2 regions of the Cobetia sp. cqz5-12 genome follow, and region 2 is predicted to be linked to the other one. Evidence: riboswitches for the same ligand, from Rfam matches in the RefSeq annotation. Region 2 holds a riboswitch; the other holds the start of a gene.

Region 1 (15,876 bases), 1.7 Mb from region 2:
GGCATGAAAGGTCTTCTCATCCGCCGTAAGCCCTGGCGGGAATTTCTCGAATCGCCGCAGAAAGCCCGCGAGATGAGGATGTGGGCTGGCCATGTAGTCACCTCCTTGTCGCTGGCCACAACCGGTGGCCAGACGCTGTCACGGACAGATCGGCCTGACATCAACAGAGTACGATATTGATGAGTCCAAACACGACGCCCCCATTACACGCAGTGCAATGGGGGCGTCATAGTGTGTGAAGCTCAGGCCCAGACACGGATTGAGATCAAGGCTCAGTGCAGTCGCAGGCCGACCTTGGTGATGCGATTGCCTTCCACCTCGTTCACCACCCAGTGGATGCCATGCCAGTCGACATCGTCGCCGACCACCGGCACCCCGCCGACTCGACGGGTGATGAACTCGGCGATGGTCAGGTGCTGCTCGCCCTGGGAGAGCGTCAAGCCGTAGACATCGGCGATGTCCTGCATGTTGGCATCGCCTTCCAGCGTGAAGGTCCCGAAGAAGGCGCGTTGCTCGTGCTGCAGACTCTCGCCATTGAACATGCGGTTGAGGCTCGGCACATCACAGGAGCGCCCCACCACGCACAGCACATCCTGCTGATGCAGACAGGTGCTGCCCTTGGGATGGATCAGCACCTTGTTGCGGAACAGCGCCCCGACCTTGGCCCCCGACGGGAAGCGCAACATGCGCAGCGCCACGCCTTCCAGCGCCGTGTTGTCGACGCGATAGACCAGCATCTCGTAATCATTGACCGGCATGATACCGAGCAGGTTGCGGCGGCTGGGCTGTGCGCCCGGCGGCACCACCACCCTCAGCTTGCGCGCCATCGGTGCCAGCGACGAGCCCTGCACCAGCAGCGAGATGATGACCACGAAGAAGGCGACATTGAAGTAGAGACCGGCATTCTCGACCCCGGTGATCACCGGGAAGATCGCCAGCACGATCGGCACCGCTCCTCGCAGCCCGACCCAGCTGATGAACCACAGCTCGCGCCAGCGGAAGCGGAAGAACGGCTTGAGACACAGGATGACCGCCAGCGGGCGCACCACCAGAATCAGCGCCACGCTGAGGATGGCGGCCGGCAGCGCGAACTGCAGCATGGTCGAGGGCGAGACCAGCAGGCCCAGCATCAGGAACAGCACGATCTGCGAGAGGTGCGCCAGGCCATCATGCACCGGCAGGATGTGCTCCAGGTGGCGGCCGGGGTGATTGCCGATCATCAGGCCGCACAGATAGATGGCGAGGAAACCGCTGCCGCCCATCTCGTTGGTGGTGGCGAACAGGCTCAAGCCCAGCGCCAGCGCCAGCAGCGAGTAGAGGCCGGGCGCAAGATCCAGGTAGCGCATCAGGCGGGCGATCAACCAGCCGCCGGCGATCCCCATGGCGGCACCGACACCGAACTGCAGCAGGAAGCTCATGATGCCCGACGCGACGCCGGAGAGCTGACCTGTCAGGATCTCGGCCAGCGTGATGGTCAGGAAGATCGCCATCGGATCGTTGGTGCCGGACTCGATTTCCAGCGTCGCACCGACACGCTCATTGAGGTGAACGCCCTGGCCGCCCAGTAGCGAGAAGACCGCCGCGGCGTCGGTGGAGCCGACGATGGCCCCGACCAGCAGGCCTTCGATCAGGGTGAGGTCAAACAGCCACATGGCCAGAAGCCCCACCAGGCCGCTGGTCATGAAGACCCCGACGGTGGCCAGTACCAGCGCCGGTTTCAGGCCGGCACGAAACGTGGACAGCCGTGTGCGCAGGCCGCCATCGAGCAGGATGAGCGCCAGCGCCAGATTGCCGATCATGTAAGCGGATGAGGCGTCGTCGAACTGGATGCCCAGCACGCCATCTTCACCCGCCAGCATGCCAAGGCCGAGGAACAGCAGTAGCAGCGGCATGCCAAGACGCGCCGAGACACGGCTGGCCAACACGCTCAAGGCGATCAGCGTGCCTGCCAGCAAGAAATAATAATTCAGGTTCTCTACCACGAGTGCTCCCCCGCCAAGCCCTACATCAGATCTCGAGTGACGTCCATGACGACTCACCCACAGTATTCCATGTCAGCGATGGGGCTGCAGAGAAATTTCACACCTTTCATGTACTTGCAGTGTGCAGCACGCCGATTTCACGCCAGGCTGCGCGGCGAGACCCAGGCAGGGGCTGCCGCAAGCTCAGCATAGGACCGCGGACCGAAGGCCTCCATCGCCCACAACAGCGCACGACACAGCTCACGCTGGCCATCGAGATCGATCATGCGTCCATGACGCGAATAGCCCTTCATGAAGGCCTGACGCTGCTCCGGCGTTTCCAGCAGCAACTCCACCAGCGCCCAGTCGAACTCGATCGGCGCCCACACCAGCGCCTCCCAATCGCTCCACACCCAGCCGGTGGCGGCGCACAGATATTGATCGGCGCGCATGTCCGGCAGACACCACACCGCGCGGGTCGGCGCCGGGAAGGTGCGCTTGAGCAGCGTGCCGAGTTCCGCGCGACGCGGGTGATGGGCGAGAAAGCGCGTGACGCGAGTATTCCAGTGCAATAGCGGCATCGGCTGCGCCAGCGGCTGACCGAAACCCGACACCGTGTCCTGATGCAGGCGACCGAGCTGATCGCCCAGCAGCTCACAGAAGGTGATACTGAGATCACTCGGCTGACCGCTGGACCACGGCAGATGCCAGATGGGCGCGCCATCGAGACGCCCCAGAAAGGTCAGGGGCAGCGGCGGAATCGGCAGGCGCGCGGGCAAGGCGCCCGCCAGTCGCGTCAGGCCATCCGGGGTCGCCCAGCGATCGGCGCCGAAGACCCCGCGCATGGCGCGCCAGAAGGGATCATGGTCTGGCCCGGTGCGCGCCAGCTTGATGAGGCCGGGCGTGCCGCCACGCTGGCGCCATAGCCAGTTGGCGCTATCCGGCCAGGCAAGAGCCAGTGGTTCGAGCGGTTGGCCCAGATAGGTCGAGAGCCGTCGGGTCAGTGACTCCTCGGGCCAGCCCCTGGGTACGGGACGCGGCTCGCCCACGGCCTCAGTCGTACTCGGCCGCTGCGGGGGAACGGGATAACTGGAACAGGTCGAGAGATCCGGTGTGTCGGGCATGATGATCTCCTTGGGCTACACGTCTTGTTACAGTAATGCTCAGCATACCCAAGGCGTGGCACATCGGCATAGTCCGTTTCGCACGCCGCCACTGCCCTGCCCACCTGAGCCGGCCCCTGACCCGCGTCGGACAAGACACCGGCAAGAGACTGACGTTACACTGTCGGTCTGGATGGGGGTGCCCGAGGATGGGCTGAGAGCCGCAGCGATACGTCGCGCGACAACCCCTGGAACCTGATCCGGTTGATACCGGCGGAGGGAATCCCCGACGCGTGCCCTGCACGGCGCGTCACCTGCTTCCTCCTGCCGGCACGCCGCCCGACCACGGAATTGCCTGTGTCGCTGGGACTCACCCTCAACAACGCACGAATCGATTACGCCGGCCACACGCTGTTCCGCGATATTTCCGCGCGTCTGGAGGCCGGTAGCTGGACGGCACTGTTGGGGCGCTCCGGCTGCGGCAAGAGTTCGCTGCTGCGCCTGCTGGCCGGCCTGGAGATGTCAGACCTCCACCAGCTCGATCTCGCCACCGATGACGGTCAGCCGCTGACCGACCGCGTGGCCTGGATGGCCCAGCAGGACCTGCTGCTGCCGTGGCGGCGCGTCATCGACAACCTGTGGCTGGGCGATGACCTGCGCCGGCGGCCACGCAATCGCGAACTTGCCCATGAACTTCTGGCCGCGGTCGGGCTTGAGGGCCGTGAGCAGGCCTGGCCGGACGCTCTCTCCGGCGGCCAGCGCCAGCGCGTCGCCCTCGCCCGCACGCTCTACCAGCAGGCGCCGGTCGTGATGATGGATGAGCCGTTCTCGGCGGTGGATGCCATCACCCGTCTGGAGCTGCATGATCTGGCCAGCCGCCTGCTCAAGGGCCGCACCGTCCTGATGGTGACCCATGACCCGCTGGAGGCATTGCGCCTCGCCGATCAACTGCTGGTGCTGCGCCCGTCGAGCCTCCCGGGCCACGGCGCCGAGCTGGAACGCCTGCCGGGGCTTGGCGCCGCACGCCCGGTGCCGCTGGATGACCCGGCCCTGCCACCGGCGCAGGCGCAACTGATCGCCCGCCTGCGTGATAGTGAGGAGGCCGCATGAAACGTCTGCACGCCATGCGTCACCTCGTCATCAGCGCGCTGCTCCTGCTGGGGCTTTGGCAGCTGATCATTGCCGTTACCGCCGTACCGCCCTACATTCTGCCCACGCCGCAGGCCGTGCTCGAGGTGCTGATCGAGAAGGCGCCGCTGCTGGCCCATCACGCTGGCGTCACCATCAGCGAGATACTGGCCGGGCTGGTGCTGGGCATTCTGCTCGGCCTTGCCACCGCGCTGGCGCTGGCCTTCATTCCCCGCCTGCGCCGCACGCTGCTGCCGATGCTGCTGATCAGCCAGGTGATACCGCTGTTCGCGATCGCGCCGCTGCTGGTGCTGTGGCTCGGCTATGACATGCTGTCCAAGGTGGTGATGGCGACGCTGATCATCTATTTCCCGGTCGCCTCCACCGGCTACGACGGCCTGCGCCAGACCCGACAGGGCTGGCTGGATCTTGCCCATACCCTGGGTGCCAGCCCATGGCGCCGACTGATCCACATCCAGCTGCCAGCCGCACTGCCGGCACTGGCCTCCGGCATTCGCATGGCCGCGACCGCCGCCCCCATCGGCGCCGTCATCGGGGAATGGGCCGGCGCCAGTCAGGGGCTGGGCTATCTGATGCTCAACGCCAACGCACGCATGGAGATCGACCTGATGTTCGCCGCCCTGCTGGTGCTGGTCGCCTTCTCCCTGCTGCTCTATTTCTCGCTGGATGCGCTGCTGCGTGCCCTGATGCCCTGGCACCGCGACCGACTGACACGTCTGAGCTGACACGCCGGGGCTGACACTCCTGGGTCAAGACGACTGGCCTTCGGATAGACACTGCATGACCGCATGACCGCATGACCGCAAGATCGCGTTACCGAAATACGCAACGACGCTCGACGCTCGGCGCTCGAACAAATTGCATGAGCCTGACGACTGCCGCTCACGAACGGCAGCACCACTACCCCGTGATCACAAGGAACTTCGCCATGTCTCTTTCGTCATCGGCGCCACGGCGCAAAGCGCAGCCGACACGCTCACCGCGTACCTCGCTGCTGTCCACCGCCTTCGCCACCCTGCTGACCACGCTGTGCCTGAGCAGCCTGCCAGTCACCGCCATATCGGCCCACGCCGCCGAGGCAGACCCCGCCACCAGCCCCCAGTCAGCGCCGGAAATCGTCGCTCAGCAGGCTGAAGTCGGAGTGAACGGCGACTCAGCCGCGTCTGCACCGGTGGCAAGCCAGGAAGCCGTGGAAGCGACCGCCGGCGCCGCCGAACAGGCCAAGAACGATGCTGAACCGGTCGCGGATGCCCCGCCAGCCGCCGGCGAGGAACAGAGCGCTGAAGCTGACTCGCAGGACGTCGCCGAGGACAACACCAAGGACACTGCCACCGCCGAGCAGCCGCTGACGCAGTTCAAGGTCATGCTCGACTGGTACACCAACCCCGGCCATGCCCCGCTGGTGCTGGCGCAGGAGCTGGGCCTGTTCAAGAAGCACGGCCTTGATGTCGAGCTGATCGCCCCTGCCGACCCGAGCGTGCCACCCAAGCTGGCTGCCGCCGAGCGCGTCGACATCGCCATCAGCTATCAGCCACAGCTGCACCTTCAGATCGACCAGGGCCTGCCGCTGGTACGTATCGGTACCCTGGTCGCCACCCCGCTGAATGTGGTGGTCGTGCGCGCCGACAGCGACATCCAGTCGATCGCCGATCTCAAGGGCAAGCGGGTCGGCTACTCGGTCGGCGGCGTCGAGGAAGTGCTGCTCTCCACCATGCTGCAGTACAGCGGTCTGACGCTGGATGACATCACGCTGACCAACGTCAACTTCTCGCTGACGCCGTCACTGCTGACGCGCAAGGTCGATGCCGTCACCGGTGCCTTCCGCAACTTCGAGCTGGCCCAGATGGCCCAGGAAGGCGTCAAGGGCCGCGCCTTCTACATCGAGGAAGAAGGCGTGCCGACCTATGACGAGCTGATCTTCGTCGCCAACAGCGACAGCTACGAGCGCAAGCAGGCACAGTACGCCGGCTTCCTCGCTGCCGTCGGCGAAGCCACTGCCTGGATCATCAACCACCCGGACCAGGGCTGGGAGATGTTCCGCGATTCCGACCCGGCCCTGGACACCGAGCTCAACAAGGAAGCCTGGTACGCCACCCTGCCGCGCTTCGCGCTGCGTCCTGCCGCGCTGGATGCCGGCCGCTACCGTGACTTCGAGAACTTCCTGTTCGAGCGTGGCATGATCAAGAAGCGCCAGTCGCTCAGCCACCTGGCCGTCGACGTCAACGCGCCCTGAGGCGTTGAGCGCCCAGCGCCATTGAAGCGCTGAGCGTTTGAGTGCCTTCCATGCAGAACGCCCCTGTCGGAGATTCCGACAGGGGCGTTCTGGTTTCTGGCCGACTTGATCAACTTGCTCTCTGCTTCCAGAGCTCTGTCTTTACCGCTCACTCTCGTCGTCCTGTGCCTATTCCACCAGCGCTAGCGGCGTGCCAGGCGACGCGACAACCACAGGATCTGCAGCGGCTGGATCACCAGCGCGATCATCAGCACCGCGACCAGCAGCGGCATGCCTTCCAGTGCGCCGCTGGGCGTGCTGACCAGCAGCCCGGCACCCACATAGCTGCCGGCGGCAGAACTCAGATGCTGCACGGCACTCTGGGTGCTGGTGAAGGCCGCCCGCTCGTGGTCGGCGGGAATGAAGCTGTTGAGCGTATTCTGGGTCACACGCCGCGCCGACGAGAACAGCATGTAGGCGCCGAAGCCGATCCAGATCAGCGACGGCCCCGGCGAATGCAGCAGGAAGGCCCAGCCGACCAGCGCCGTCACCAGGCAGGTGATGGTGCCCGGCCAGACACAGCCATAGCGATCACACAGCCGTCCCGTCAGCTGCATGCCGACCAGCGACAGCCCGCCGCCAATCATGTAGAGCCCGCCGAGATCCTCGCGCGGCAGGCCCAGATTGAACAGCAGATAGCTTGCCAGGTTGGGAATCACCAGGAAGTTGCTGAACATCGCCGTGGCGATCAGCGCCAACCCCAGGCGGTGATCGGGCTGGGCCAGGATGTTCAGGATCGTGGTGCCCTTGCGGCTACGCAGGCGGGTCTCGGGGTTATCGAGATGGCCGCGGATAGGCGGCAGTATCCAGGCCAGCAGCCCGCACACCAGCAGCGCCAACAGCGCCACGGCGCGAAAGGGAGCCTGCCAGCCAAAGCCCTGCGACAGCCACAGCGCAAACGGCAACCCCAGCACCGAGGCCACCGAAAAGGCGCCCATCACCAGGCCCATGGCACGCCCCCGGCGGACTCCCGGCACCACGTCGATCACGATGGCCAGCGCCGTCGCCGCCGCCGGCCCACCGAACAGTCCGCCCAGCATGCGCGCCGCCAGCAGAGTCTCGAAGTCAGTGGCGAAGCTGGCGATCAGGTGGCAGAGCGCCGCGCCGAACAGGAAGCCCAGCACTGCCCAGCGGCGATCGAAGCGATCAGCGTGTCGCGTCCACAGCAGAGTGCCGACCGCGGCGGCCAGCGGATAACTGCCGACGATATAGCCGAGGTGATCCAGCGGAATGCCCAGCGAGGTGGCAAAGTCAGGGCCCAGCGCCATCACCATGGTGAAGCCCATGATGACGGCGAACTGCAGCAGAGTGACCAATGCCACCACCAGGCGCTCGTGGGTAGTCACCGGCGGGATGACCCGATCACTCGCGGCCGGCTGACGATTTTCGGAGTGACTGCTCGACGTACTCAAGCGCGTGCGACGCGTTCAAGGAACGCCACCACCGCCTGCTGGAACTCGCTGGCACGCTCGGCGTGCAACCAATGGCCGGCCTCCAGGGAGTCATCTTCCAGCGCAGGGAAGTGTTCACGCATCGTCGCCAGTCCCTCGGCCTGCACGTAGTTGGAGCGCGAGCCCCACAGCAGCAATGCCGGCAGCTCGACCGGCCCCTGGCCGTGCGGCGCCTCGACGATCTGTGGGTAGCCCGCCGCGATATGGTCCAGCCCGACGCGCCAGCCCATGGCGCCGTCGTCGAGACGCACCAGGTTGGTGGCGAGGAACTGGCGGATGGCCGGGGTATCGACATGCTGCGCCATCACCGTGTCAGCCTCCTTGCGTGAGGCCGGACGTGCGTCACGCACCGCCTCGAAGGCAGCAAAGATATCGTCATGCCCGTGGCCATAGGCGACCGGCGCGATATCGGCGACCAGCAGACTGCGCAGACGCTCGGGCGCCTCGAGCGCGACCTGCATGGCGACCTTGCCCCCCATGGAGTGGCCCAGCAGGTCACAGCGCTCGATGGCGAGGCGGTCGAGCAGCGCGATGACATCCGCGGCCTGCTCGGGATAGCTCATGCCGGCCGCGTGGGGGCTGCGGCCGTGGTTGCGCAGATCCACCGCGATCACGCGGCGCGTCAACGACCAGGACTTGATATGCGAACGCCAGTTGTCGGCACTGCCGAACAGGCCGTGAAGAATGACCAGTGGCGTCGCATCCTGCTGGCTCGTTGTCTGTTCCTCGGCGCCCTCACGAGCATCACTCTCGTGGTAATAAAGCTCGACCGTTGTGCTCATCATCATCTCCATGGACGCTAGACAGACCGTTACGCTCCCCGCAGCTCAGGCGCACTAGCTCAGGCTCGGCGGCGTGGCTCGGCGGCAGCCGGCTCGCGGGGAGCGCCTATGTTAGCAAACTATCAAGCGCGTGGCGGCTCCGTCCTCGACGGCTCAGCGCGGGCTGGCTTCCAGATAGACCTTGACCGCCTGCCACAGCGGGCTGCGGTAACGCTCCGGATGCCACAGCATCGAGAAGCGCCGCTTCAGGTTGAGCTGGGGCGTGGCCAGCACCACCAGCTCACCACGCGCGATCTCGGCCGCCACCGACAGGCTCGACAGACATCCCAGCCCCAGCCCGGCGAACACGGCCTGCTTGATGGCCTCGTGCTGGCCCAGCTCCATGCGTACCTTGAGGCGCTCGATCCGCCCGTGCAGTGCACGCTCGAAGACCGCCCGCGTGCCCGAGCCACCTTCGCGCAGAATCCAGTCGGCCGCGGCGAGGTCCTCATCGCTGAGCGCCATGCCGCGCACGGCCAGCGGATGGCTCGGCGGCGCCACCACTACCAGCTCATCCTCGCGCCAGGTCTGGCTCATCAGGCGCGGCGCATGGCAGTCGCCCTCGATCAAGCCGAGCTCGGCGTCATAGTTGAGCACCGCCTCCACCACCTGATGGGTATTGCGCAGGCGCAGATTGAGCTCGGTACCCGGATGTTCGCGCATGAAGGCCCCCGCCAGCCCCGGCAGCAACCAGGTGCCGATGGTGGCGCTGGCGGCGATTTCCAGCTCGCCACGCAGGTTGCCATCCACCACGCCGGGCTCACGCGCCTCCAGCTCCAGCGCATGGGTCTGCTCCAGCAATTGCTCGGCGCGCGCCAACAGGCGGCGGCCATTGGCGTTCAGGGCCAGGCGGCGACCGAGACGCTCGAACAGCTGCACCTCGAGATGACGCTCAAGCTCGGATAGCCCCTGACTCGCCGCCGATTGCGACAGGCCGATCTCGCGCGCCGCGGCACTGACGGAGCCATGACGGGTCACCGCCACGAACACTTGCAACTGGCGCAGCGTGATGTGGATCTGCATATCGGTTTTTCCGGTATGTAATAAAAGAATAATCGACTAACTGCCAAATAATATTCCCGAATAGACTAATCATCAAACCAGAGGCACTAAGCGAGCGATGCAAGCCCAAGCGCCCTTGCCGATGACAGCCGTGCACCACACGCCAGCGCACGCCCCATAACAAGACAGGCCATGTTCCGGCCGCTTTCCACAAGGAGAATGCTCATGGACGCACAGACCCTGACTCCCCCCGCCACTGCCGAGCGCTTGCGCCGCATGTTGCCGGGCCTCGCCCTGTGTGGCGGCCTGACCCTGGTGGGCCTGGCACTGCATTCCATTCCGGCACTGGCCTCCACCGGCATCAGCCCGCTGGTCTTCGCCCTGCTATGCGGTATCGTGGTCGGCAACCTGCCAATCACCAGCCGGCACGCTGCAGCGCTCTCCCCAGGGCTGCATATCGCGACCAAGAAGCTGCTGCGTCTCGGCATCATCCTGTTCGGCCTATCCATCACCCTGCAGCAGATTCTCGGCCTGGGCTGGAGCGTCGTCTTCCTCGATGTGCTGGTGATCACCGCAGTGCTGAGCAGCGGCTACTTCATCGGCACGCGCTGGCTGGGGCTGGACCGCGATACCGCACTGCTGACCAGTGCCGGGTCCGCCATCTGTGGCGCCGCGGCGGTACTGGCGACCGAATCGATGATCAAGGCACGCCCGGCGGCCACCGCCATGGCCGTTGCCACGGTGGTGCTGTTCGGCTCGCTGGCGATGCTGGTCTACCCGCTGCTCTATCCGCTGAGCGGCATGCATGAGGGCCTGTTCGGCATCTATATCGGTTCCACCATCCACGAGGTCGCTCAGGTCGTGGCCGCCGGTGAAGCGGTCGGCCCGGACGCCCTGGCCAATGCGCTGATCGTCAAGTTGATGCGCGTGATGATGCTGGTACCCTTCCTGCTGCTGCTGCCGAAGCTGTGGGCCATGCGTGCCCGCACCGAGGGCGATGACCGCGAAACCGGCGGCAGCATGACGATTCCGTGGTTCGCGCTGGGCTTCATCGCCATGGCCGGCATCAACAGCACCGGCGCGATCCCGGCGGCAGTGCACTCAAGCCTCTCTACTCTCGGCAGCGTGGCGCTGACCATGGCCATGGCGGGCCTGGGCGTCGAGACTCGCATCGATCGTCTGCGCTCACTGGGCATGAAGCCTTTCCTGCTCGCGCTGATCCTGTTCACGCTGTTGATCGTCGGTGGCTTTGGCGCCAATCTGCTGCTGATGGGCTAGTCCTCAGCACGGCAGTGATTGATTGCCCCAATGACTTTGGTAGTACGGCTCAATTGGCAAACCCGGGCAGGCTCAAGCACAATGGCGGTCATTCATTACTCACCGGCAGTGCCGGCGCCATTTTCTCGGCCCACCCAGTACGGGCTGAACGAGAGTCACGAACCTCAGGAGAGTCTCATGCTTGCAGTCATTTTCGGTCGTCCGGGTTGCCCTTTCTGTGTCCGTGCCAAGGACCTCGCGGAAGAGCTCACCGCCAAGCGCGATGATTTCGACTTCCGCTACATCGACATCCATGCCGAAGGCATCAGCAAGGCCGACATGGAAAAGACCATCGGCAAGCCGGTCGAGACCGTGCCGCAGATCTTCGTCGATCAGACCCACATCGGTGGCTTTACCGAGTTCAACCAGTACGTGCAGGACGAAGCTCTGATGCCGCAGGCCTGATCGCTGCCATCAGCCGCTTCACTGCTGAAGCCCTCGCCATTGGCGGGGGCTTTTTTGTGTCTGCAACGCCGCCTTTCACCCCTGATCACGACTCTTACTTGCAGCACCACGGTGAGCACAAGGTCGCGCCTTGCACACCTTGCCGCTTGCGACAAAAGGAGGGGGCAGCGACAATCGCTGCCTTCTCCGCCCGTGTATGCACAAGGACACGCACATGAACATGTTGATGGAAGGCGCCGTGCTGCTGGGATGCGCGGTGGTTGCCGTGCCACTTTTCCAGCGTCTGGGCCTGGGCTCCATCCTGGGCTATCTGGCCATCGGGGTACTGCTGGGTCCGTCGTTGATCGGCTTCATCTCGGAGCCTGGCGAAGTGCTGCACTTCGCTGAATTCGGGGTCGTCATGCTGTTGTTCATGATCGGACTCGAACTGGAGCCCAAGCGCCTGTGGGACATGCGTCTCAAGCTTGCGGGCCTGGGCAGTGCCCAGATGCTGCTGTGCGGTGCCTTGCTCACTCCTGTCGGCCTGTGGCTGGGGCTGGAATTGCCCGCCGCCGTGTTGCTGGGCCTGATTCTAGCCCTGTCATCGACCGCCTTCGCGCTGCAGGTGTTGAGCGAGAATCAGCAGCTGGCGACGCCGCACGGCCAGTCGACCTTCGCCATCCTGCTTTTCCAGGACCTGGCGGTGATCCCGCTGCTGGCCCTGATGCCGCTGTTCGCCGACAACTTCGATGCCTCCACCGGCACCAACTGGATCGGCATCGCCAAGGGCGTCGGCATGATCGCGGCGGTCATCATCGTCGGCCGCTTTGTCGTGCCGCGCCTGCTCAAGATGGTCGCGCGCAGCGAGATCCACGAGATCTTCACCGCCGCGGCCTTGTTCGTGGTGATCAGCACGGCACTGCTGATGGAGTGGGTGGGCCTGTCCATGGCCCTGGGCGCCTTCCTGGCCGGGGTGCTGCTGGCTGATACCGTCTACCGTCACGAGCTGGAAGCCAACATCGAGCCCTTCAAGGGACTGCTGCTGGGGCTGTTCTTCATGGCCGTGGGCATGTCGGTCGACGTGTCACTGGTGATGGAGCGTCCGCTGACCGTCCTGGCGCTGACGCTGGCGCTGATGTTCGGCAAGGTCATCGTCATCACGCTGGTCGGACGCGTCGCACGCCTCAAGATGGCCGAGGCCCTGCCGCTGGCTGCGGTCCTGTCACAGGGCGGGGAGTTCGACTTCGTGCTGCTGACCGCCGGCATGGCCGCCGGCATCTTCGATCAGACCCTGACCAGCCTGGTGATCAGTGCGGTGACCCTGTCGATGGCTGCCACGCCCTTCCTCTATCGCTATGCACGCCACCTCGGCGCCACCAGCGAAGCCAAGCGTCCCTATGATGAGGACTTCGGTGAGGAGACGCCGCAGGTGGTGATCGCCGGCTTCGGCCGCTTCGGTCAGATCAGCGCGCGCATGCTCAAGAGCCAGGGCATCAACTTCACCGCGCTTGACCCCAATATCACCCAGGTCGAGTTCGTGCGTCAGTTCGGGTCGCGTATCTTCTACGCCGATGCCAGCCGCGCCGAATTGCTGCGGGCGGCGGGTGCCGAGCAGGCCAGGATCATGCTGGTGGCGGTCGATGATGCCGAGACCTCGACAGGCATCGTGCGCATGGTGCGCCATCAATTCCCGCACCTGAAGCTGTTCGTGCGTGCCCGTAACCGCCACCACGCCTGGGAGCTGATGGAGCTGGGCGTGGAGCACGTGATTCGTGATACCTATGCCAGCAGCCTGGAGATGGGCGGAGAATTGCTGGTGGCGATGGGCTATCCCAGTGCTCGCGCGGCGGAAGTGGCACGTGCATTCCGGGAAATGGATGACAACATGCTCAAACAGAACTACGAGCACCGTCACGACCAGAAAGCACTCGTCAACAGCGAGCAAGCCGCCATGGTCGAGCTCAAGCGTCTGTTCCAGAACAATCAGGACTGACGCCTGCACGACTCGCCAGAGCGCTCAGTCGCGCCGGCAAAGACACAAGGGCCGCCCCGGCAGGGGCGGCCCTTGTCGTTGATGCACTCGGCAACACCTTGCGTGAAAACCCGCTTCCCGAGAAACAGACGAGCGGCCCGAGGCCTGCTCAGCCCTGCGTCAGGCGGCGGGACGTCACGCGCGCCTGCCATTGCGGGCCGAATAGATAGGCGCACAGCCCGATCACGATCAGCAAGGCCCCGGCGAGCACGCGGCTGGAGATCAGCTCATCATTGAGCGCCGCGCCCAGGCTCATGGCGAAGATGGGAGTGATCAAGGTCGCCAGCGCCACCGTACTGGCCGACAGACGCGACAGCACGGAGTAGTAGCACAGGTAGCCGATCAGCGAGCCGAAGATGCCAAGATAGAGGATGGCAGCCATCGGTCGCCCCTCCGGCAGGGCCTGTGGCACGCCATCGACGATCAGCGCACACACCAGATAGAGCGGCAGCGAGACCAGCAGCGCACCCTCCGTCTGCACCAGCGGATGCAGCCCTGCCCGCTCGCGCTGCACCAATACCCCCGAGGCGGCAAAGCAGTTGACGGCCAGCAGCATGGTCAGGACTCCCTTCCAACTGCCCGGCGGCAACGCCAGGGAATCCGAGACCGCGACGGCCAGTCCACTCAGCGCCAACGCAAACCCCATCCACTGCAACTTGTCAAGTGGGGCACTTTTCAACCACCAGCGTGCATAAAGTCCTGATAGCAAAGGTGCCAGTCCAAACAGTAACGACATGATACCACTCGGTAACCAGGCCGCTGAGAGGTAGGCGAAGTACATGCCCCCCCAAATACCCAGAGCGGCTGCCGAGTAGCTGCGCAGTGCCGCTCGCGAAAGGTCCATTTTCAGCCCCATCATGCGTAACAACGGGTAACCCATGCATGCGGCAATTAACATTCTACCCATCGCCGACCAGGCCGGCAGCCAGCCCGAAGCGCTCCATGAGATGGCCAGCGGTGTCGTCGACCACACCATGAGAACCACGCAATACGCCACCAGCACTGGCATTTTTACTCTCCGATCAAGAAACGCGAAAAAACGGATAATGGCGTTGAATCCCCCTTTGCACGACTACCTATAATCGCTCCAGCACTGAGGTCATAGGGGCCGTTCAAGGAGGCATCATGCAACGCAAGGAATTCCAACAGCAGCTATGGCTGGACTTTGTCCACCGCCATCCCGACATCGGGGCGCTGGATATCTGGCCAGACAGCATCAACCCCGAATATCTGATGTTCCTGACGCTGAATCAGGGGCCTTTCAGAAGCGAGAAACTACTCCCCAGCCTGTATCACCAGGGCTATCGCCGCGTGAAACAGTACGCCATGGCCGACCGCGGCCTGCTGGTCGATCTGCTGCTTCCCCCGGACGGTGGCGCTGCCGTCATGCTGGCGGAACTGCAGGCCAACAGCCTGCCGCCGATGCACCGCGACCTGCTCAAGCGCCTGATCAGTCAGAGTCATCGTGATGACTGCAAGGGACAGAATCTGCTCGCGCCCTGCCGTCCGTGGGACATGCCGGATTGGCCGACCTTCGAGCGCCTGCTCGAGGCCAACCCGCTGGCTGCCTGGCTCTCCGTGATGGGGCCGCGCCTGCACCATGTCGGCTTCAATGCCGAAGAGCTTGGCGAAACGCTGGAAGCGGTCTGCGAGGGCATGCTGGCCTACGGCATGGCACCGCAGACCGGGCGCCATCATGCGGTACTGCCCATCAATCCCAAGCTGCAGTATCACTACTACCCGGCCCACGCCCAGCGCATGGTGTTCGCGGACGGTGATGAGCATATGGTGGTGCTGGGCGGCATCGCCCTGCTGGCGACGGCACCGGTGACGACTCAGCAAGAAGGAAAACAGCGTCCTGCAGAACAACTGCTGCCGGAACATACGCTGTGCCAGCTCAGCGCGTGATGGCCTCCTGACAGCACTGTGCAATGAGATGAGTCGCATTCAGCCCCCTGCGCATGCGCAGGGGGCTCTTGTCTTCAGAGGATGGCAGGACCTTTCAAGCCATCCCCCGTCTTGACATCATCCTTCACGCTCCCCTTCCTGCCATCACTCTTCATGGCATCATCTCGTGATGTCATCGCCGCACGATTCGCCGCTTTCCCCCATCGCTCTCCCCCGCCACGCCTGCACCTTGTGCCTGAGCCTCTAAACCTAACGTCGCAGACAGGTTATCAACAGAAGCTGTGGAAAAAGCTGTGAAGAATCTCTGTACATCCAGGTATCGCCATCGAGATCAGGCGAGCGCAGACAGATTGATCAAAAAATGATCAGTGGACCGCAAACAGTGCCAATTCCCCTCCCGACCACGTATCTGGCCGTGCATCTGACAGTGCATCAGACGGCCGCTGTCGCAGCGGCTGTGGCCGTAGTGAGCACAC
Region 2 (15,876 bases):
CACTCCTCCTGCCCGTCCGGCCGCAGTGGCGGCGACCTGGGCGCCTTCGGCCCGGGCATGATGGTCAAGGAATTCGACGAAGTCGTGTTCAGCGCCCCGATCAACACCGTGCAGGGCCCGGTGAAGACCCAGTTCGGTTATCACCTGCTGGAAGTCACCAGCCGCACGTGAGCCTTCTGTCACGCTCATGAGATGTCATGAGCGTTTGACAGGATGTGACGAAAACGCCCCGACCATCACTGGTCGGGGCGTTTTTTGTGTCGCTCGGAAAGTCAGCTTTCCTGTGCGTCAGGCGCTTGCCTACACCTCCTGATAGAGCTGGCTGCCTTCACGCTTGAACTTGTCGGCCTGCTCCTGCATGCCGGCCATCACGCTGTCGGCATCGCCGGTCAAGCCATGTTCGTTGGCATAATCACGCACTTCCTGGGTGATCTTCATCGAGCAGAACTTCGGCCCGCACATGGAGCAGAAGTGGGCGACCTTGGCCGAGTCCTTGGGCAGCGTCTCGTCGTGGAAGCTGCGCGCGGTGTCCGGGTCCAGACCCAGATTGAACTGGTCTTCCCAGCGGAACTCGAAGCGCGCCTTTGAGAGCGCATTGTCACGGCGTTGCGCGCCCGGGTGGCCCTTGGCCAGATCGGCGGCATGTGCGGCGATCTTGTAGGTGATGATGCCGGTCTTGACGTCGTCCTTGTTGGGCAGGCCCAGGTGCTCCTTGGGGGTCACGTAGCATAGCATGGCGCAACCGAACCAGCCGATCATCGCGGCGCCGATGCCGGAGGTGATGTGATCGTAACCCGGGGCGATGTCGGTGGTCAGCGGACCGAGGGTGTAGAAGGGCGCCTCGTCACACTCGCTGAGCTGCTTGTCCATGTTCTCCTTGATCAGGTGCATCGGCACGTGACCCGGGCCCTCGATCATGACCTGGACATCGTGCTGCCAGGCGATCTTGGTCAGCTCGCCGAGCGTCTCGAGCTCACCGAACTGGGCGGCGTCATTGGCATCGGCTACCGAGCCCGGGCGCAGGCCATCGCCCAGTGACAGGCTGATGTCGTAGGCCTTGCAGATCTCGCAGATGTCCTCGAAGTGGCGATAGAGGAAGCTTTCTTCGTGATGCGCCAGACACCACTTGGCCATGATGGAGCCGCCGCGCGAGACGATGCCGGTCACGCGACTGGCAGTCAGCGGCACATAGCGCAGCAGGACGCCGGCGTGGATGGTGAAGTAATCGACGCCCTGTTCGGCCTGCTCGATCAGCGTGTCGCGGAAGATCTCCCAATCGAGGTTCTCGGCCACGCCATCGACCTTCTCCAGTGCTTGATAGATCGGCACCGTGCCGATGGGGACGGGAGAATTGCGCAGAATCCATTCACGGGTCTCGTGGATGTTGGCGCCGGTCGAGAGGTCCATCACGGTGTCGGAACCCCAGCGGATCGCCCAGGTCATCTTGTCGACCTCTTCCTCGATGGAGGAGGTGACCGCCGAGTTGCCCAGGTTGCCGTTGACCTTCACCAGGAAGTTGCGGCCGATGATCATCGGCTCGCTTTCCGGGTGATTGATGTTGGCGGGAATGATGGCGCGGCCGCGTGCGACTTCCTCACGCACGAATTCGGCGGTGATCTCGTCGGGGAGGTTGGCGCCGAAGCTGTGGCCCGGGTGCTGGTGGCCCAGAATGCTCTCGACGGATTCGCTGCCCTGATATTCCTCACGCAGCGCGATACGACGCTGATTCTCGCGAATCGCGATGTATTCCATCTCCGGCGTGATGATGCCCTGGCGCGCATAGTGCAGCTGGGTGACATTCTTGCCCGGCAGGGCACGACGCGGGCGGTGGTCCAGCTCGAAACGCAGTGATGACAGGCGCAGGTCGGCCTGGCGCACGCGGCCATATTCACTGCTCAGCTGATTGAGCTGTTCGGTATCACCGCGTTCCTCGATCCACTTCTCGCGCAGTGGCGCCAGACCCCGGCGGATGTCGATCTCGACCGCCGGATCGGTGTAGGGGCCGGAGGTATCGTAGACGACGATCGGCGGGTTCTCTTCCAGACCGCTGGAGGTCTGGGTCGGCGAACAGCCGATCTCGCGCATGGGCACGCGGATGTCCGGGCGGGAGCCTTCGATATAGATCTTGCGCGAGCCGCTCAGCGGCGCGATGGCGGCGGCGTCGACCTGTGCTTCGCTGGCGAGGTGGCGGCTGCCATCCTTGCGACCGGCACGCGCGCGTGCCTTGGGGGCAGCATCAGGCTGCGAGGCGAGCGGTGACTCGGCGGCGTTGGTGGCTTGCGGGTCTTGTGTCGTCGGGGCAGTGCTCATGCAGGTCTCCTCAAAGGGCGACGTCACGGCTGACGTCATCATGGGAAGACCGTGCGCAGGGAGAGGATGGTCGTCACCGACTCCTTGCCAACAGGTGGCCCGGGAGCGAGGCGGCCGCGCGCAGCGGCTGGCCATCAGCTTGATTCCTACGCCGGTCCTAACCGGTTCAGGTTCCACGGGACCCCTTGCTGGCAAGCTCGCGCGTCAGGGCGGCGAAGCATGCATGCAGGATCTCAGCCGGTTCCACCGGCACCCCGTCAAGCGTGTGCAGATTTCAATGCGAAAGTGTGTTGTCCGAAGCGTCAGGCTTGCCTCGGAAAGCGTTCTCGCATCCAGGCTCTGTTGGCCTGTCAGTCGTGCCATCCAGGGGGGGATGGCGTCATCCCGAGCGGCTCATGGCGAGCGCCGGGACGTCAGTCTGTCATGATTCAGTCGCGATCGAGGCCCATCTGCCAGAAGTCGATCTCGAGTCGCGTGGCGTCCCGGAAGACATCGACCAGTTCACCCAGTCGGCGCTCCGAGACCTCCGAGAGACGCGCATCCAGCCATTCACGTTCAGCTTCGACGGCTTCCTTGAAGTCATCGCTTGAGTACATCGCGATCCAGTCCGCGTACGGGTTGTTCTCGATCTCGGTGGTGTCCTGATCGAGCAGCCACTCGGCGATCTCGCCGTAGCCGATCAGGCAGGGCGCGAGCGCCACATGCAGATCGAGCAGGTCACCGCGCTGGCCGCAATCGAGCACGTAACGGGTATAGGCCAGGGTGGCGCGCGATTCCGGCAGCTCGCTCAGGTCATCCTCGCTGATGCCCCACTCGCTGCAGTAGCCGATATGCAGATCGAGCTCGGTATTGAGGATGGTGTCGAGACTGGCCGTGGCCTGACGCAGCTCCGCGAGGGTGCGGCTCTTGTAGGCGGCCAGCGCCCAGGCGCGCGCGAAGTGGATCAGGAACAGGTAGTCCTGCTGCAGGTAATGGCGGAAGGACCCCTCCGGCAGACGACCTTCGCCCAGCTGGCGAACGAAGTCGTGCTCGAGATAGTCACGCCATTCCTCGGCGCAGGCACTGGTCAGGTCGTTGAAACTAGGCATGACGCATCCCTCGGTGAGCGTGCTGACGACCCGTGATGGGGCGACAGGTCTCTGGCGCAAGCGTGGCCAGTACCGGAACAGGAGCAGGGGAAAAGCGGGGGAGGTGCCGACAGTCACCGTGAGAGAGTGGTGACGATATCGAGTGGCATCGCTTCGCGCTTGATCCCTACGCCGGTACTAGCCGGATCAGGTTCGGCGGGATCGTCATTCACGCAAGGACATTGCCTGCGCATGACATCTCAGCCGGTCTTACCGGCACCCCGTCAAGCTGTGACATGTGAGTCACTGTGCAGCGAGTGTAACAGCCCTGCGGCGCAGAAGAAGGGCAGTGTGAGCAAAAATGCATACGACTTTGGGAGGCATGCCGGGCGTGTGAAGAGCCTTAAGCGGGCTTGCTAAGAGCCTCAAGCGGCAAGGTCGGCCATGAGCGCCGGCAGGTGGCACGAAAGACGCTCCAGGTCACGCGGTTCATCGACATCCCAGCTGATCGGCAGGCAAGTGGCCGTTTTCCCGGCCCGTGCCAGTAGCGCTAGAGTGTCCCGGCAGACATGGGCATGACTCCAGCGGGGCAGCTGGAAGGCCTGCGGGCAGGGCGCCTTGAGGCCGATCAAGCCATAGCCGCCATCGTCGGTGGGCTGCAGGACCGTGTCGTGGGTGCGTAGTCTGTGGGCTGCTTCACGCAGACGCTGGCTGTCCAGCGCCGGCAGATCGGAGCCCATCAATAACACCGGCCCCTCGGGCAGATGCCGGGCCATGGCCCGGGACATTCGCTCACCGAGATCTCCCTGCGGCTGTGCCTCGAAGGTGAGGTCGGCAGAGGCATCGACAACGCTTCGCAGCCGGGATTCAAGTGCTGCTCGCAGAGCCGCCTGTTCAGGGGTATGACTTGACGGCTCGGCAGAGGGCGTCAGCATCACCACGACCTTGCCGAGGCGCGCGGCGCAGGCCTGGTCAACGATATGGCTCAGCATCCGCTCATAGAGTCGAGCTGCACCCTCGGGGCCGAGTGCGGGAATCAGGCGTGTCTTGCAGTGGCCGGCGATGGGCAGGCGACCGAAGATGATGAGAGTCGGGCGCACCTCTGACGCGTTATCAGCGGTGGGCAAGGTAGGCAACGCCGTATCACGCATGGGGCATGCCGCGCTGCTCACAGGCCTGCGCTGCGGCGCGATAGCCGTAGAGGCGTGCCAGACGTGCAGGGGAGACGCCACACCAGGCCGCCAGCCGCAGCCCCCACATCTTGACGATGGTGCGCCAGACGCCGTGGGTCTCCCAGCGTCGACCGCTTGTCGTGACACGCGCCGTCAGGTTCATAGGCGGGGTCAGATGCTTGAGCTGGGCACTCAGCCAGATATCTTCCATCAATGGCATGTCGGCAAAGCCGCCGATGGCCTCGAAGGTCGAGCGCTGCACGAACTGGGTCTGGTCGCCCGTGCTGATGCTGGTCAGCCGCGAACGCAGATTCATCATGGCGGCGATCATCGGTAACCACGGCGACTCGCCCTTGATGCTGACATCGAAGCGGCCCCAGTCGCTGCGGCGATGCGTCGTGACGGCCTCCTTGAGCAATGCCAGCGCATTGTCGGGCAAGTCGGTATCGGCATGCAGAAACAGCAGCCATTCTCCGCGTGCACGCGCGGCTCCGGCATTCATCTGGCGTGCCCGGCCCGGCTCACTGCTCAGCACGACATCACACAGCGGTCGGGCCAGTGAGGGGGTGCCATCCGTCGAGCCACCATCCACCACGATCACTTCACAGTCGCCGCCCGCGCGCAGGCGACTCAGGGCAATGAGGGTTTGCACGATGCCGGCTGCCTCGTCATGCACCGGCATCACGATGCTCAGCCAGGGAGCGCGCGTCAGGTGCGTGCATGTGCTCGACAGGGAGTCCCGGCTGGCGGGCGTCCGTGATGCTGGGGGTGGCTGCTGGTTCATGGCGGCAGGCTCCGACGATGGCGTATTCGTTGGATCATACGCATGAGTCTGTAGGCTGGATGCACGAGCGAACGACGCTCTCTCAACGCGTCATCGTTCATTAAACGCTTGGCGTGGCCTCAGTGTCGCTCCATGGACACACGATGCCTAGATGGCCATTGGGCGCATGTGGGGACACAGGACTACATTTCTGTAATTCGCAGGCGGGGTATGCAAGGCAGGTCTTCTGAGTCTGCAGCAGGTACCTACTGCAGCCAAAGGCCCTCTGCCAAGCAGCTCCTGGGAAGAGAGCTTGGAGAGGGCACTTTGAGAGAGCGCTTGGAGAGAGCTTGGAGTGATGGCTTTGAGAGAGCGCCTGGATAAGGGCCAGGGCTTCGCTTCTCAAAGGCCCGTTCTGATCAAGGTCAGGCCATCAATCGAAGGTGAGGCGATAGAGACCTGCCGCGCCGCTATCCGAGGTGAAGTACAGACTGCCATCAGGGCCGAACAGGACATCGAGCGGGCGAATCCAGCGTTGGCCGCTGCTGCTGTCCTGCAGACCGGTCAGTATCGGCACCAGGCGTGCTTCAGTGTCTGGCGTCGCCAGCTTGAGGCCCAGCAGGCGAGGCTCACGGCGGCTGGCCGGGTCACCCGCGGCGTTGCCGGAGGGCGCCGTACCCCAGCTGCCGTGGACTGCCACCACGATATCCATGTCAGCAGCCAATGGGTGCCCTGGCGGTACCACCGCGATTCCCATCGGCGCACTGCGAGCGGGGATCTCGGCCAGTGGCGGCGCGATCTCGTCACGTTCACGCGGTGAATCGCTCGCGATGCAATCATCCGCCTGCCAGTTGCCATCGACCCACTGATACCAGGGCATGCCATGGAAGCTGCCTTCGCGGGCTGCGACCACCAGCTCGCGGGGTTGCTCATAGCCCCAGTGGTCGGGGCCGTTGTTGGTGGCCAGCAGGCGCGGCTCACCTGCCATGCCCGCCTGCCAGGCGAGGCCTACCGGGTTGCGCAGTCCACTGGCCCAGGGCCGCCAGTGCGGCGCATCGCCGGACTCCTCAAGACGCAGCACGCCACCGCGGCGTTCACTGAAGGAGTAGCCCTGCTCGCTGCCTGCAAGGTATTGATTCGAGCAGTTGCCCTGGATACCCAACGCCAGATAGAGGCCACCATCAGGCCCGAGACTCAAGGTGCGCGAGTTATGGCCACCGCCGCCGGGCAGGGCGATCAGCTCACGAAAGTCATCGCGGGTGAGAGACTCGCCGGGTGAATAGTCGGCGACCAGCAAGGCTGCAGTGGTCGCGACATAGAGCCTGTCACCGCGCACCACCAGCGAGTGAGGGTAGCCCGACAGTTCGACCAGCGTCTTCACGGCAGAGAGGCTGCCGTCCGGCGTCAGCTGAGCGCGATAGACACGCTCGGCCCGCGAGCCGATCAGCAGCTCGCCAGCATCAGTGAGATGCAGCATGCGTGGACTGTCGAGCGAGGCCAGCCGCTCGAGCGTGGCACCCTCAGGCAGCTTGAGCGCTGGGGCATCGCTGGGCACTTGCTGAGCGCTCACCAGCGACAGTGAGGAAGAAGTACCTGTCTCTGTCTCCGCCTGGGCCGGCAGAGACAATGCGAGACAGGCCACCGCGACGCTTGTGACCAGGCGTGTCATCAGGCGTGCCGGTACCGCTCGAGGCAGTGCGGGGCGCCGGGGCGATGCGCTTGTGAGGTGAGCGGCGTGAGTCTCGATCGGCATCCTTGCCTCCTGTCGTTGAGCCATGCGCATTCAGTCTGGGAGCTGATGGCCTGTTGCGCCAGTGCTGCCCTCAGCCGCGCTTGCTGGCCTTGCGGCGATGCTTGAAGTAGCGGCGCCAGCCCTTGAGCGAGAAGAAGGAGTAGGTGCGCGCATAGAAGCGGGACTCCTGCCAGCCAGGTTGTTGCTCCATTTCCTGCGGGCTCTTGCGCCAGCGCTTGTATTCCCACTGATACTGGGCCGGCGCCAATGCGATCGCCGCTTCCACCGAGGCATTCACCCCGCGTGCCGAGGCGACTTCCTCTTCGCAATAGACCCCCTCATCCGCGGCGAGGAAGTGGATGGCGAAGCCATGGCCATCTTCCAGGCGTTGGGCGACACCGGTGACGACGCGCGCATCGGTTCTCGCCACCAGCTTGGGCAGCAGGGTGGCGGTATAGGCGGGGCGGCCATAGAAGTCGGCGAAGACGCCGCTGCCACGGCCCGGCTCCTGATCCGGCAGTATGCCGATCGCTTCGGCGCGCTTGAGTGACTTGAGCAAGGCAGCCACGCCACGCGAATTGGTGGGCACCAGACTCGCGCCCATGCGTTCACGGCCATTGCGGATGATCGGGTCGAGTCGCTCGAACTTGGGCGGCTCGTACATGGCAGTGAACGGAAAGTGGCTGGAGAGCCAGAAATTGAGCACTTCCCAGTTGCCGAAGTGCGGTGCCAGCACGATGACGCCGCGTCCCTCGGCACGCGCCTCGTCGAGCAGATTGCGACCGTGGACCTCGAGAATCGAGTCGCGTACGGCGTCTTCATCGCCCAGCCATACCTTGCCCAGTTCCAGCATGGTGGCGGTGGAATGCGCGAGGCTGTCGCTCGCCAGACGCGCGCGCGCCTGCTTGTCGAGCTGCGGGAAGGCCTGGCCAAGATTCTGACGCGTAACCCGGCGCTCGCGGGGATTGCACAGCTGCACCACACGCGCCAACGGGCGCGCCAGCCACCAGAGCTGGCGGGTGCTGAGCCCGGACAGTCGTTGCCACAGACAGGCCACGGAGTTGGCCTTGAGAGGAGTCAGGCGCTGTTCCATGGCCTGTTCGAACCGCTTGAGAGTCTTGTCCATCGTCACACGTGAAGTTCCGGTGGTCTGGCGTGAAAGATCGCGCCTGGTCTGACGCGAAGGCAGGCGCCGTGACATCGTCAGGTGTCGCGGTGCCGTACTCGAATGATGCTCATTGTGCCAGAGGGGGGCGTTGCCTGCAGACTCCATCGTGGCAGGCGCAGGACACTGGCGCGGGGTATCATTCAGCACTCAGACAGTCGTCGCGTTCGATACGTTCACCTGCAGCGGAATTGCCAGTGCCGCTACGGTATCGCGCGTGGTGCCGAGATGTCGCCGCCAGCCGTATGGTGACGTCGCCCCCATCGCCAGCGTCCCTTGCCGCGGAGCCCTGATGTCAGCCCCTGATTCCCTCGTTCCCCATCCGCCTGCAGATACTGTCTGCCCGCTGTGTGAGGCGTCCCAGAGCCAGCATGTACTGCACCTGGTACAGCGGCGCAGGCCGTGCCCCAAGACCGGTCAGCGACCTCCCGCCGACGAGCGCGATTATCTGCGCTGCCCGGAGTGTCATCTGCTGTATCTGGCGCCGTCCCAGCGCCTGGATGCCAGGGCAGAGCAGGATATCTACGACCAGCACGAGAATGACCCGGCAGACCCGCGTTATCGAAGCTTTCTGGCCAAACTCTTCACGCCGATGTGTGAGCGGCTCGCGGCCGGTGCCAGCGGACTCGATTTCGGCTGTGGTCCTGGGCCTGCCCTGGCGCAGATGTTCGAGGAGGCGGGTCATCCGATGGCGCTGCACGACCTCTATTATCACCCGAACCCGGCAGCGCTCACCCGCCAGCATGACTTCATCGTCAGTACCGAGGTGATCGAGCATCTCTACGCGCCGGGGGAGGTCTTCCGCCAGTGGTTGCGCTGCCTCAAGCCCGGCGGCCTGCTGGGGGTGATGACGCAGCCCGCCTCGGATGATCCGGAGGCGCTCAGGCGCTGGCACTACCTGCGTGATCCGACGCATGTGTGCCTGTTCAGCCCGGCCACCTTTGCCTGGCTGGCACGCACGCATGGACTCGAGCTTGAGCAGGTCGCCAACGACAGCGTCATCTTCCGCGTGCCCCAACCCACCTGACAAGGGCGCGGGACAGGGCATGGATAAGGTGCGGGACAGGGCATGGATAGAGCGCAGGAAAGCGCGCAAGACAGCGCGCAGCGACACCCAAGACGACATTGTCGCCAAATGACGCAAAAAGGCTTGGATTTGGCGCTGACTGTCACTATATTGCCCGCGCCTTGACGTATTCTCGCAGGGCAAACTTCCCCTCCCGACGATATCCGCACCTTGCGGCATTGGCTGATCGCTGACTGGCGGCCGGCCGAGGATCTGGTCATGCCCCGTCATCTGCTGTTGATGTCCCTTGCGCCCCTGCTCGGCCTTGCCTTGCTGGGGATCGGTAACGCCATGTTGACCTCGCTGGTCCCGTTGCGGCTGTCTGCCGCCGGCGTCTCGAGCGAGGCGATCGGCCTGATCAGCTCGGCCTATTATCTAGGCCTCGGGCTCGGCGCGCTGGTCAACGACCGCCTGCTGCTGCGCATCGGCCATATCCGCGCCTATGCCGGCTTCGCCTCGCTGGTGGCGGTCGCGGCACTGGCCATGGGGCTGGGCGATCATCCGGTGGTGTGGTTCCTGCTGCGCATGATGATCGGCTGGTCGCTGGTCGGGGTGTATCTGGTCATCGAGAGCTGGCTGCTGAGCGCCGCCGACCCTGCCGTGCGGGGGCGACTGCTGGCGCTCTACATGATCGTGCTCTACGGCGCGGGGGTGCTCGGTCAGTTGCTGCTGGGCGTGACCGCCATGCTGAGCCTCGAGGCGGCCTTCATGCTGGTGGCGATGCTGGCGGCGGCCTCGGTATTGCCGTTGGTGCTGTTGCCGCGTGTCTCGCCGCTGATCGAACAGTCCGAGCCCTTGAGCCCGTGGCGCCTGATTCGCATCACGCCGACAGGCGTGTTCGGCTGTCTGGCCTCGGGGCTGGTGGTGGCGGTCATCTACAGCCTGCTGCCTCTGGCGCTGGGCGATGGCGGCGCCCTGAGCACCGCGGAGATCGGTCAGCGCATGGCGCTGGTGATTCTCGGTGGGATGCTGCTGCAGTACCCCATCGGCCGCTGGTCAGACAGCCACGACCGCCAGCAGGTGCTGATCATCCTGTCGATCGCCATCGTCGGCTTCGCTGCCTTGCTGATGGGGCCGGCGCGCGAAGGCATCGCCCAGCTGGTGGTGCTGTTCCTGCTCGGTGGTGCCGCCTTCACGCTCTATCCGGTGGCGGTCAGCCACGCCGCCGACCGTGCGCCTGCCGGTGCCCTGGTGCGCATGAGCCAGGGCCTGCTGTTGATCAATGCGGTGGGGTCGACCCTGTCACCGCCTGCGGTATCGCTGCCGATGGCCGAGATGGGCGCGATGCCCGGCATGGCACTGAGTCTGGCGGTGATGGGCGGCGGCATGCTGCTCTTCTTCGTCTGGCGCCGCGTGATGCGCCCGGCACCGCAACCGTTGGCACCCTTCGAGACTCATGCTCCGCAGACACCGCTGGGCACCGAGCTTGCGGTCGGGCCTGAACTGGTCGAGGCCGCCGAGGAGCACCTGCGTGACGCCGAAGCCGATGACCCGCTGGTCGAGGTCACGCGTGAGCTGGCCACTGACATGCCGGAGCTGATTACCGACGCCTCGCTGGATAGTCTCGAGGAGATCGAGGTCAAGGAAGAGCATGCCTTGCAGGAAGAGCGGACGCTCCCGAAATAGTCACCTTTCAGATCAGCGTGCCGGGTCGACCAGATTGCCCTGTGAGGTGTTGCGGCGGAACCAGCCGGTGACGCTGGCGCGCGCCTGATGCGTCGGCAGTACCTCATGGGGGATCTGCTCGGAGAGAAAGCACACGAAGGTGCCGGCCTCGGGGGTGACACGCGCCATCTCGCGGCTGTCATCCTCGGGGTCGTAGAGCACGATCTCGCCGCCGCCATCGCGCGGCCAGTCCTCATTGAGATAGAGCACGCTGGAGATCAGGCGATTGCCGCGGCCGCGAAAACTGTCGAGATGCTTCTTGTAGAAGCTGCCGACCGGATAGTGGGCGAAGTGGGCCTCATATTCGAACAGCCCCAGATAGAGGGCACGGTTGAGCTCATCCTTGAGCACGTTCATCGCTTCCAGGTAGGCGCGCTGGGCGCGTGAGTTGCGGTCTAGCCAGCGAATCGCGTCGCCGCGGATGTCCGGGCGCAGATCATGCTCGCGTCCGCGTCCGATACCTGCCGCCGTCAATTGCTGACGCGTCTCCAACACCGTCAGTTCATCATTGAGCTGACCGATGACCTGCCGCGGCAGGAAGTCGGGGCGCACGCTGTAGCCATGCTCGACCAGTTCATCGATCAGCAGGTTCAGTGCGACAGGGTCCAGCAGTGGGGCGGGTGCAGGTGCAGCGGGCATCAGGCGCTCCGAACGGGAAGTGGCATGGCATCGTGGGCGAGGAGTTATAGTCGAGTGCCATTGTCGGTGCAATATCGTCGAGGCAATGACAGCGCTGCGATGCCATCAGGGCGATGACGAGCCGCTCGGCGGGAACGCACCCTGTCTGGTTCAGGAACTCAGGAACTCAGCAGCTTGGAAATTCAGAAATTCAGGAAGTCAGGAACCTGGAAATTCAGAAATTCAGAAATTCAGGGTCTTGAGGTTCAGGGTCGAGGTGGCACGGGGCGCGGCGGCAGATGGCGCAGCGGAGCACCAGGCGGTGGCGCTGCCTTGAGGCTCACGGCATGGCCGAAGCCGATGGCCATCAGTTCGACCAGCATCATCGAGGACAGCCCCCACAGCACCTGGTCAGCCACGCGATAGCTGGGCACGTACCAGGTCTCGTCGCCGACGGTGATGACATCGGTATGCGCGCGCTCATCTCTCAGCAACATGCTCAAGGGCATCTCGAAGATACGCGCAATCTCACCCGGGTCGGCCTTGAGTGGCAGGTCCGCGGCGATACGTCCCACGAAGGGGGTCACCGCCATGCCATGCAAAGAGATCACCTCGCTCAATTGACCGAAGACCTCGACCTCGCCAGGGGCGAGGGCCACTTCCTCTTCGGCTTCGCGCAGCGCGGTGGCCAGCAGGCTGATATCATCAGGCTCGGCCTTGCCGCCGGGGAAGGCTACCTGGCCGGGGTGCTGACTGAGATGGCTGGCACGACGCGTCAGCAGCAGCGTCGGTTCGGGACGATCGATCAGCGCGATCAGCACGGCGGCGCGTGGCAGCTTGTGGTCAGTCGCCAGGGGTTGATGTGCTTGCAGGCGTTGGCGCAGGGCTTCTAGCATGTCGTTTCCTCGTAGGCATTCATGATGTGGCGCGAGGGTCCTGGCGGTCAAGGCGACTGCCATGCCGCTGGGCCCACCGCGCAGCGAGGAAGCGGGGACGGGATGTCACTGAAGGGCGCCTTGAGATTTCATGGGAGAGCGAATGAATTATTGCAGTCACTGTGGTGAAAAGGTGCGTCTGGCAGTGCCGCAGGGCGATGATCGTCTGCGCTACCTGTGTGATAGCTGCGGCACCATCCATTATCAGAATCCGCGCATCATCGCGGGCACCCTGCCGGTGCGGGACGGCAAGGTGCTGCTCTGTCGGCGTGCCATCGAGCCGCGCCTGGGGTATTGGACCCTGCCGGCCGGCTTCATGGAGAACGCCGAGACCACCAGCGACGCCGCTGCCCGCGAGACACGCGAAGAAGCCGGGGCCGAGGTCAAGCTCAAGGGGCTCTATACGTTGATCGACCTGCCGCACATCAATCAGGTCTACATGCTGTTTCGGGCCGAGCTGATCAGCGACTACTCGGCGGGCGTCGAGAGCCTCGAGGTGGCGCTGTTCGCCGAGGAGGAGGTCCCCTGGCAGTCGCTGGCCTTCCCGACCATGGAAGTGACGCTGCGTCGCTACTTCGAGGACCGCCGCCACGGCGAGGGTGACGAGCATTTCCCGCTGCATCTCGAGCAGATCGACCTGGAGACCCGCGAGCACTTCTTCAATACCACCTTCCTGCCCGCGAGCTAGATCGTACGGCCAGTGCTGACCTCGCGTGCCTCGCTCTTCGGGGCGCGCGGGGTCAGAACGTTTCCAGTCGCCAGCAATCGAAGGCGACTTCTTCATAGGGGTGGGCGTCGCGCAGCGCCGCCACGGCAGCGGCGATGAGCGAATCGTCACATACCAGCTCTATCTTCAGTTCGGCAACGCGCTCCAGCGTGCCGCAGGTCCCGATATGCGGATTGGCGCTGGCCAGTGGCCGAAACTGGCCGGTGCCGCGTGTCTCGAAGCAGCAGGCCTCATAGTCGCCGATGCGCCCTGCACCGGTGGCAAAGACGGCTTCCTTGACGTGTTCGGCGTCATTCTCCGGGACGAAGAACGCAAGCTTGTACATCGGATGACTCCTGGCAGAAGGGTGAGAGGGCGCTGTCATCAGGTGGCCCTGATCGACAGGGGGGCGTCAAGCGTGGCAACGGATGCTGGCAGTGCCTGCGTCACGCTCCCGGATGATGGCATAATGCGCGCTGCAACGGCCAAGGACATCGCCATGCTCAAATGGATCAATATCTCACTGCTGCTGCTGCTGGCACTGCTCCAGTATCGGCTGTGGTGGGGCGAAAATGGCATCACCGAATTATTCGATATTCGTGCACGCGTGCAGCAGCTTTCCAAGGAAGATGCGGTGCTGGACAACCGCAATCAGCGACTCGGTGCGGAAGTGGTCGACCTCAAGAATGGTCTGGCGGCCATCGAGGAGCGTGCACGCAATGACCTCGGCATGGTGCGCAAGGACGAGCAGTTCCTGTGGGTGCCCAATGTCGCGGTGCCGGAACGCAAGGCGCCTTCACCCGATGAGGTGGCGGACGGTGCGCTGGAGGGCAAGGGCCTGGAAGGCGGGCTGCCCAAGGTGATCACGCCATGATGCCGACAGACACCTCGCGCGAGCCCCGTCTGTGGTATCTGGTGCCGGCCGCTGGCGTAGGCAGCCGCATGCAGGCCGACCGCCCCAAGCAATATCTGGAGCTGTCGCCCGGCGGCTGCGTGCTGGAGGCGACGCTGGCGACGCTCAAGCGCGCGCTGCCCGAGGCAGGGCTCTGTCTGGTGCTGGGCGCCGATGATGGCTATTTCTCGCCATCGATGGTGCCGTGGCAGGACTGGCTGCGCGCCGATGGCGGCAGCGAGCGTGCCGACAGCGTGCTGGCGGGTCTGGATTGCCTGAGCCGCCACGCCCACGACGATGACCTCGTGCTGGTGCACGATGTCGCGCGCCCCTGCGTTCGCGAAGCCGATATCCATGCGCTGGTGGCGACCGCTCGCCGCAGTGCCGATGGCGCCATCCTGGCGGCCCCTGCCAGCGACACCATGAAGCGCGCCGCCCCGGCCGGCGACTCCCGCTCGCATGGCGATGCAGAAAGTGCGCCGAGCATCGCGCATACCGAATCCCGCGTCGGCCTGTGGCATGCCTTCACGCCGCAGGCCTTTCCGCTGGGCCTGTTGCGGCGTGCGCTGCGTGAGGCGCTTGGGGAGAACCCCGCGCTCATCACGGATGAGGCCTCGGCACTGGAGGCCTGTGGCCGTGCCCCCGTGCTGGTCGCCGCCGCCCGCGACAATCTCAAGATCACCCATCCGGAAGACCTCGCCATGGCGCGCCTGCTGCTGGCCGCGCGCGAGGCGCTTCCCGATAGCTTCCGGACGCCTGCCTGACATGACTGAGCATTCTGCAACATCCTCCAGCGCTTCTTCCTCATCCCATTCCGAGTCCCGTGCCTCACATGCGGGTCATGTGCCGATGGCCCTGCGCATCGGCCACGGCTTCGATGTGCATCGCTTCGGCGATGGCGATCACCTGATGATCGGTGGCGTGAAGATCGCCTACGAGCATGGCTTCGTGGCGCATTCCGACGGTGACGTGCTGCTGCATGCGCTGTGCGATGCGCTACTCGGCGCCTGTGGCATGGGCGATATCGGCAAGCATTTCCCGGACACCGACAGCGAGTGGTCCGGTGCCGATAGCCGTGTCCTGCTGCGCCACGTGATCGGGCTGGTCAATGCCGCCGATTTCGGGGTCGGCAATGTCGATCTCACCGTGATGGCGCAGGCGCCGAAGATGGCGCCGCACATCCAGGCGATGCGTGAAGTGATCGCCGAGGACCTGCGCGTGCCGTTGGCGGTCGTCAACGTCAAGGCCACCACCACCGAGCGGCTTGGCTTCACCGGTCGCAAGGAAGGCATCGCCGCCGAGGCGGTGGTGCTGCTGGGCGCGTTGCCGGCCGCAGGCGGAGCCGAGCATGTCTGAAGTGAATGACATGTCTGAGTCGCCCGAGGCGGACGCGCTGTTTGCCGAGGCGCTGGCGGCGCTGGACGCTGCAGGCAGCGAGGCGTGGGTCAAGGAAGCCGAATTGATGCAGCGCTGGCCGCATGCGCATGGTGGCCCGCTGGGAGCAGGCGACTTCCGCCACACGCCGGAGGATTTCCGGGTCACCGAGTTGATGGATTTCGTGCCCGAAGGCCACGGCGAGCATCAGTGGCTGTGGGTCGAGAAGCGCGGCCTGACCACCGATGATCTGTGCCGTGAACTGGCCAGCCTGTGTGAGGTCGTGCCGCGCGATATCGGCGTGGCCGGTCTCAAGGACAAGCAGGCGATCACCCAGCAGTGGGTCTCCGTGTGGTTGCCGGGGCGTGAAGCGCCGCAGGACCTCGGCGAGGCGCTGGCCGAGAAGGGCGT

Evidence for each region. Region 2 has a riboswitch for thiamine pyrophosphate ahead of tenA (thiaminase II). Riboswitches for the same ligand answer to the same signal wherever they lie in the genome.
Region 1: linked by a shared signal. The riboswitch ahead of F8A90_RS06220 (ABC transporter ATP-binding protein) and the one ahead of tenA (thiaminase II) in region 2 are both predicted to bind thiamine pyrophosphate.

The regions. Positions count from the first base shown of each region.
Region 1 covers NZ_CP044522.1:1,427,654-1,443,529, reverse strand. Annotated here, with positions in the region: gene F8A90_RS06235 (GGDEF domain-containing protein) at 1-93, opposite strand, end outside; gene F8A90_RS06230 (potassium/proton antiporter) at 273-1,982, opposite strand; gene F8A90_RS06225 (hypothetical protein) at 2,120-3,085, opposite strand; TPP riboswitch at 3,250-3,363, shown strand; gene F8A90_RS06220 (ABC transporter ATP-binding protein) at 3,422-4,174, shown strand; gene F8A90_RS06215 (ABC transporter permease) at 4,171-4,938, shown strand; gene F8A90_RS06210 (ABC transporter substrate-binding protein) at 5,142-6,446, shown strand; gene F8A90_RS06205 (MFS transporter) at 6,629-7,897, opposite strand; gene F8A90_RS06200 (alpha/beta fold hydrolase) at 7,894-8,718, opposite strand; gene F8A90_RS06195 (LysR substrate-binding domain-containing protein) at 8,872-9,780, opposite strand; gene F8A90_RS06190 (YeiH family protein) at 9,985-11,037, shown strand; gene F8A90_RS06185 (GrxA family glutaredoxin) at 11,215-11,481, shown strand; gene F8A90_RS06180 (monovalent cation:proton antiporter-2 (CPA2) family protein) at 11,696-13,453, shown strand; gene F8A90_RS06175 (DMT family transporter) at 13,602-14,501, opposite strand; gene F8A90_RS06170 (DUF1338 family protein) at 14,618-15,400, shown strand.
Region 2 covers NZ_CP044522.1:3,159,383-3,175,258, reverse strand. Annotated here, with positions in the region: gene F8A90_RS13305 (peptidylprolyl isomerase) at 1-171, shown strand, start outside; gene thiC (phosphomethylpyrimidine synthase ThiC) at 301-2,310, opposite strand; TPP riboswitch at 2,437-2,577, opposite strand; gene tenA (thiaminase II) at 2,739-3,398, opposite strand; TPP riboswitch at 3,545-3,671, opposite strand; gene F8A90_RS13290 (TIGR04282 family arsenosugar biosynthesis glycosyltransferase) at 3,803-4,477, opposite strand; gene F8A90_RS13285 (TIGR04283 family arsenosugar biosynthesis glycosyltransferase) at 4,521-5,231, opposite strand; gene F8A90_RS13280 (PQQ-dependent sugar dehydrogenase) at 5,746-7,065, opposite strand; gene F8A90_RS13275 (lysophospholipid acyltransferase family protein) at 7,136-8,170, opposite strand; gene F8A90_RS13270 (class I SAM-dependent methyltransferase) at 8,502-9,236, shown strand; gene F8A90_RS13265 (MFS transporter) at 9,495-10,901, shown strand; gene F8A90_RS13260 (2OG-Fe(II) oxygenase) at 10,914-11,579, opposite strand; gene F8A90_RS13255 (CoA pyrophosphatase) at 11,825-12,454, opposite strand; gene F8A90_RS13250 (NUDIX hydrolase) at 12,597-13,181, shown strand; gene F8A90_RS13245 (NGG1p interacting factor NIF3) at 13,234-13,545, opposite strand; gene ftsB (cell division protein FtsB) at 13,669-14,073, shown strand; gene F8A90_RS13235 (IspD/TarI family cytidylyltransferase) at 14,070-14,855, shown strand; gene ispF (2-C-methyl-D-erythritol 2,4-cyclodiphosphate synthase) at 14,947-15,447, shown strand; gene truD (tRNA pseudouridine(13) synthase TruD) at 15,440-15,876, shown strand, end outside.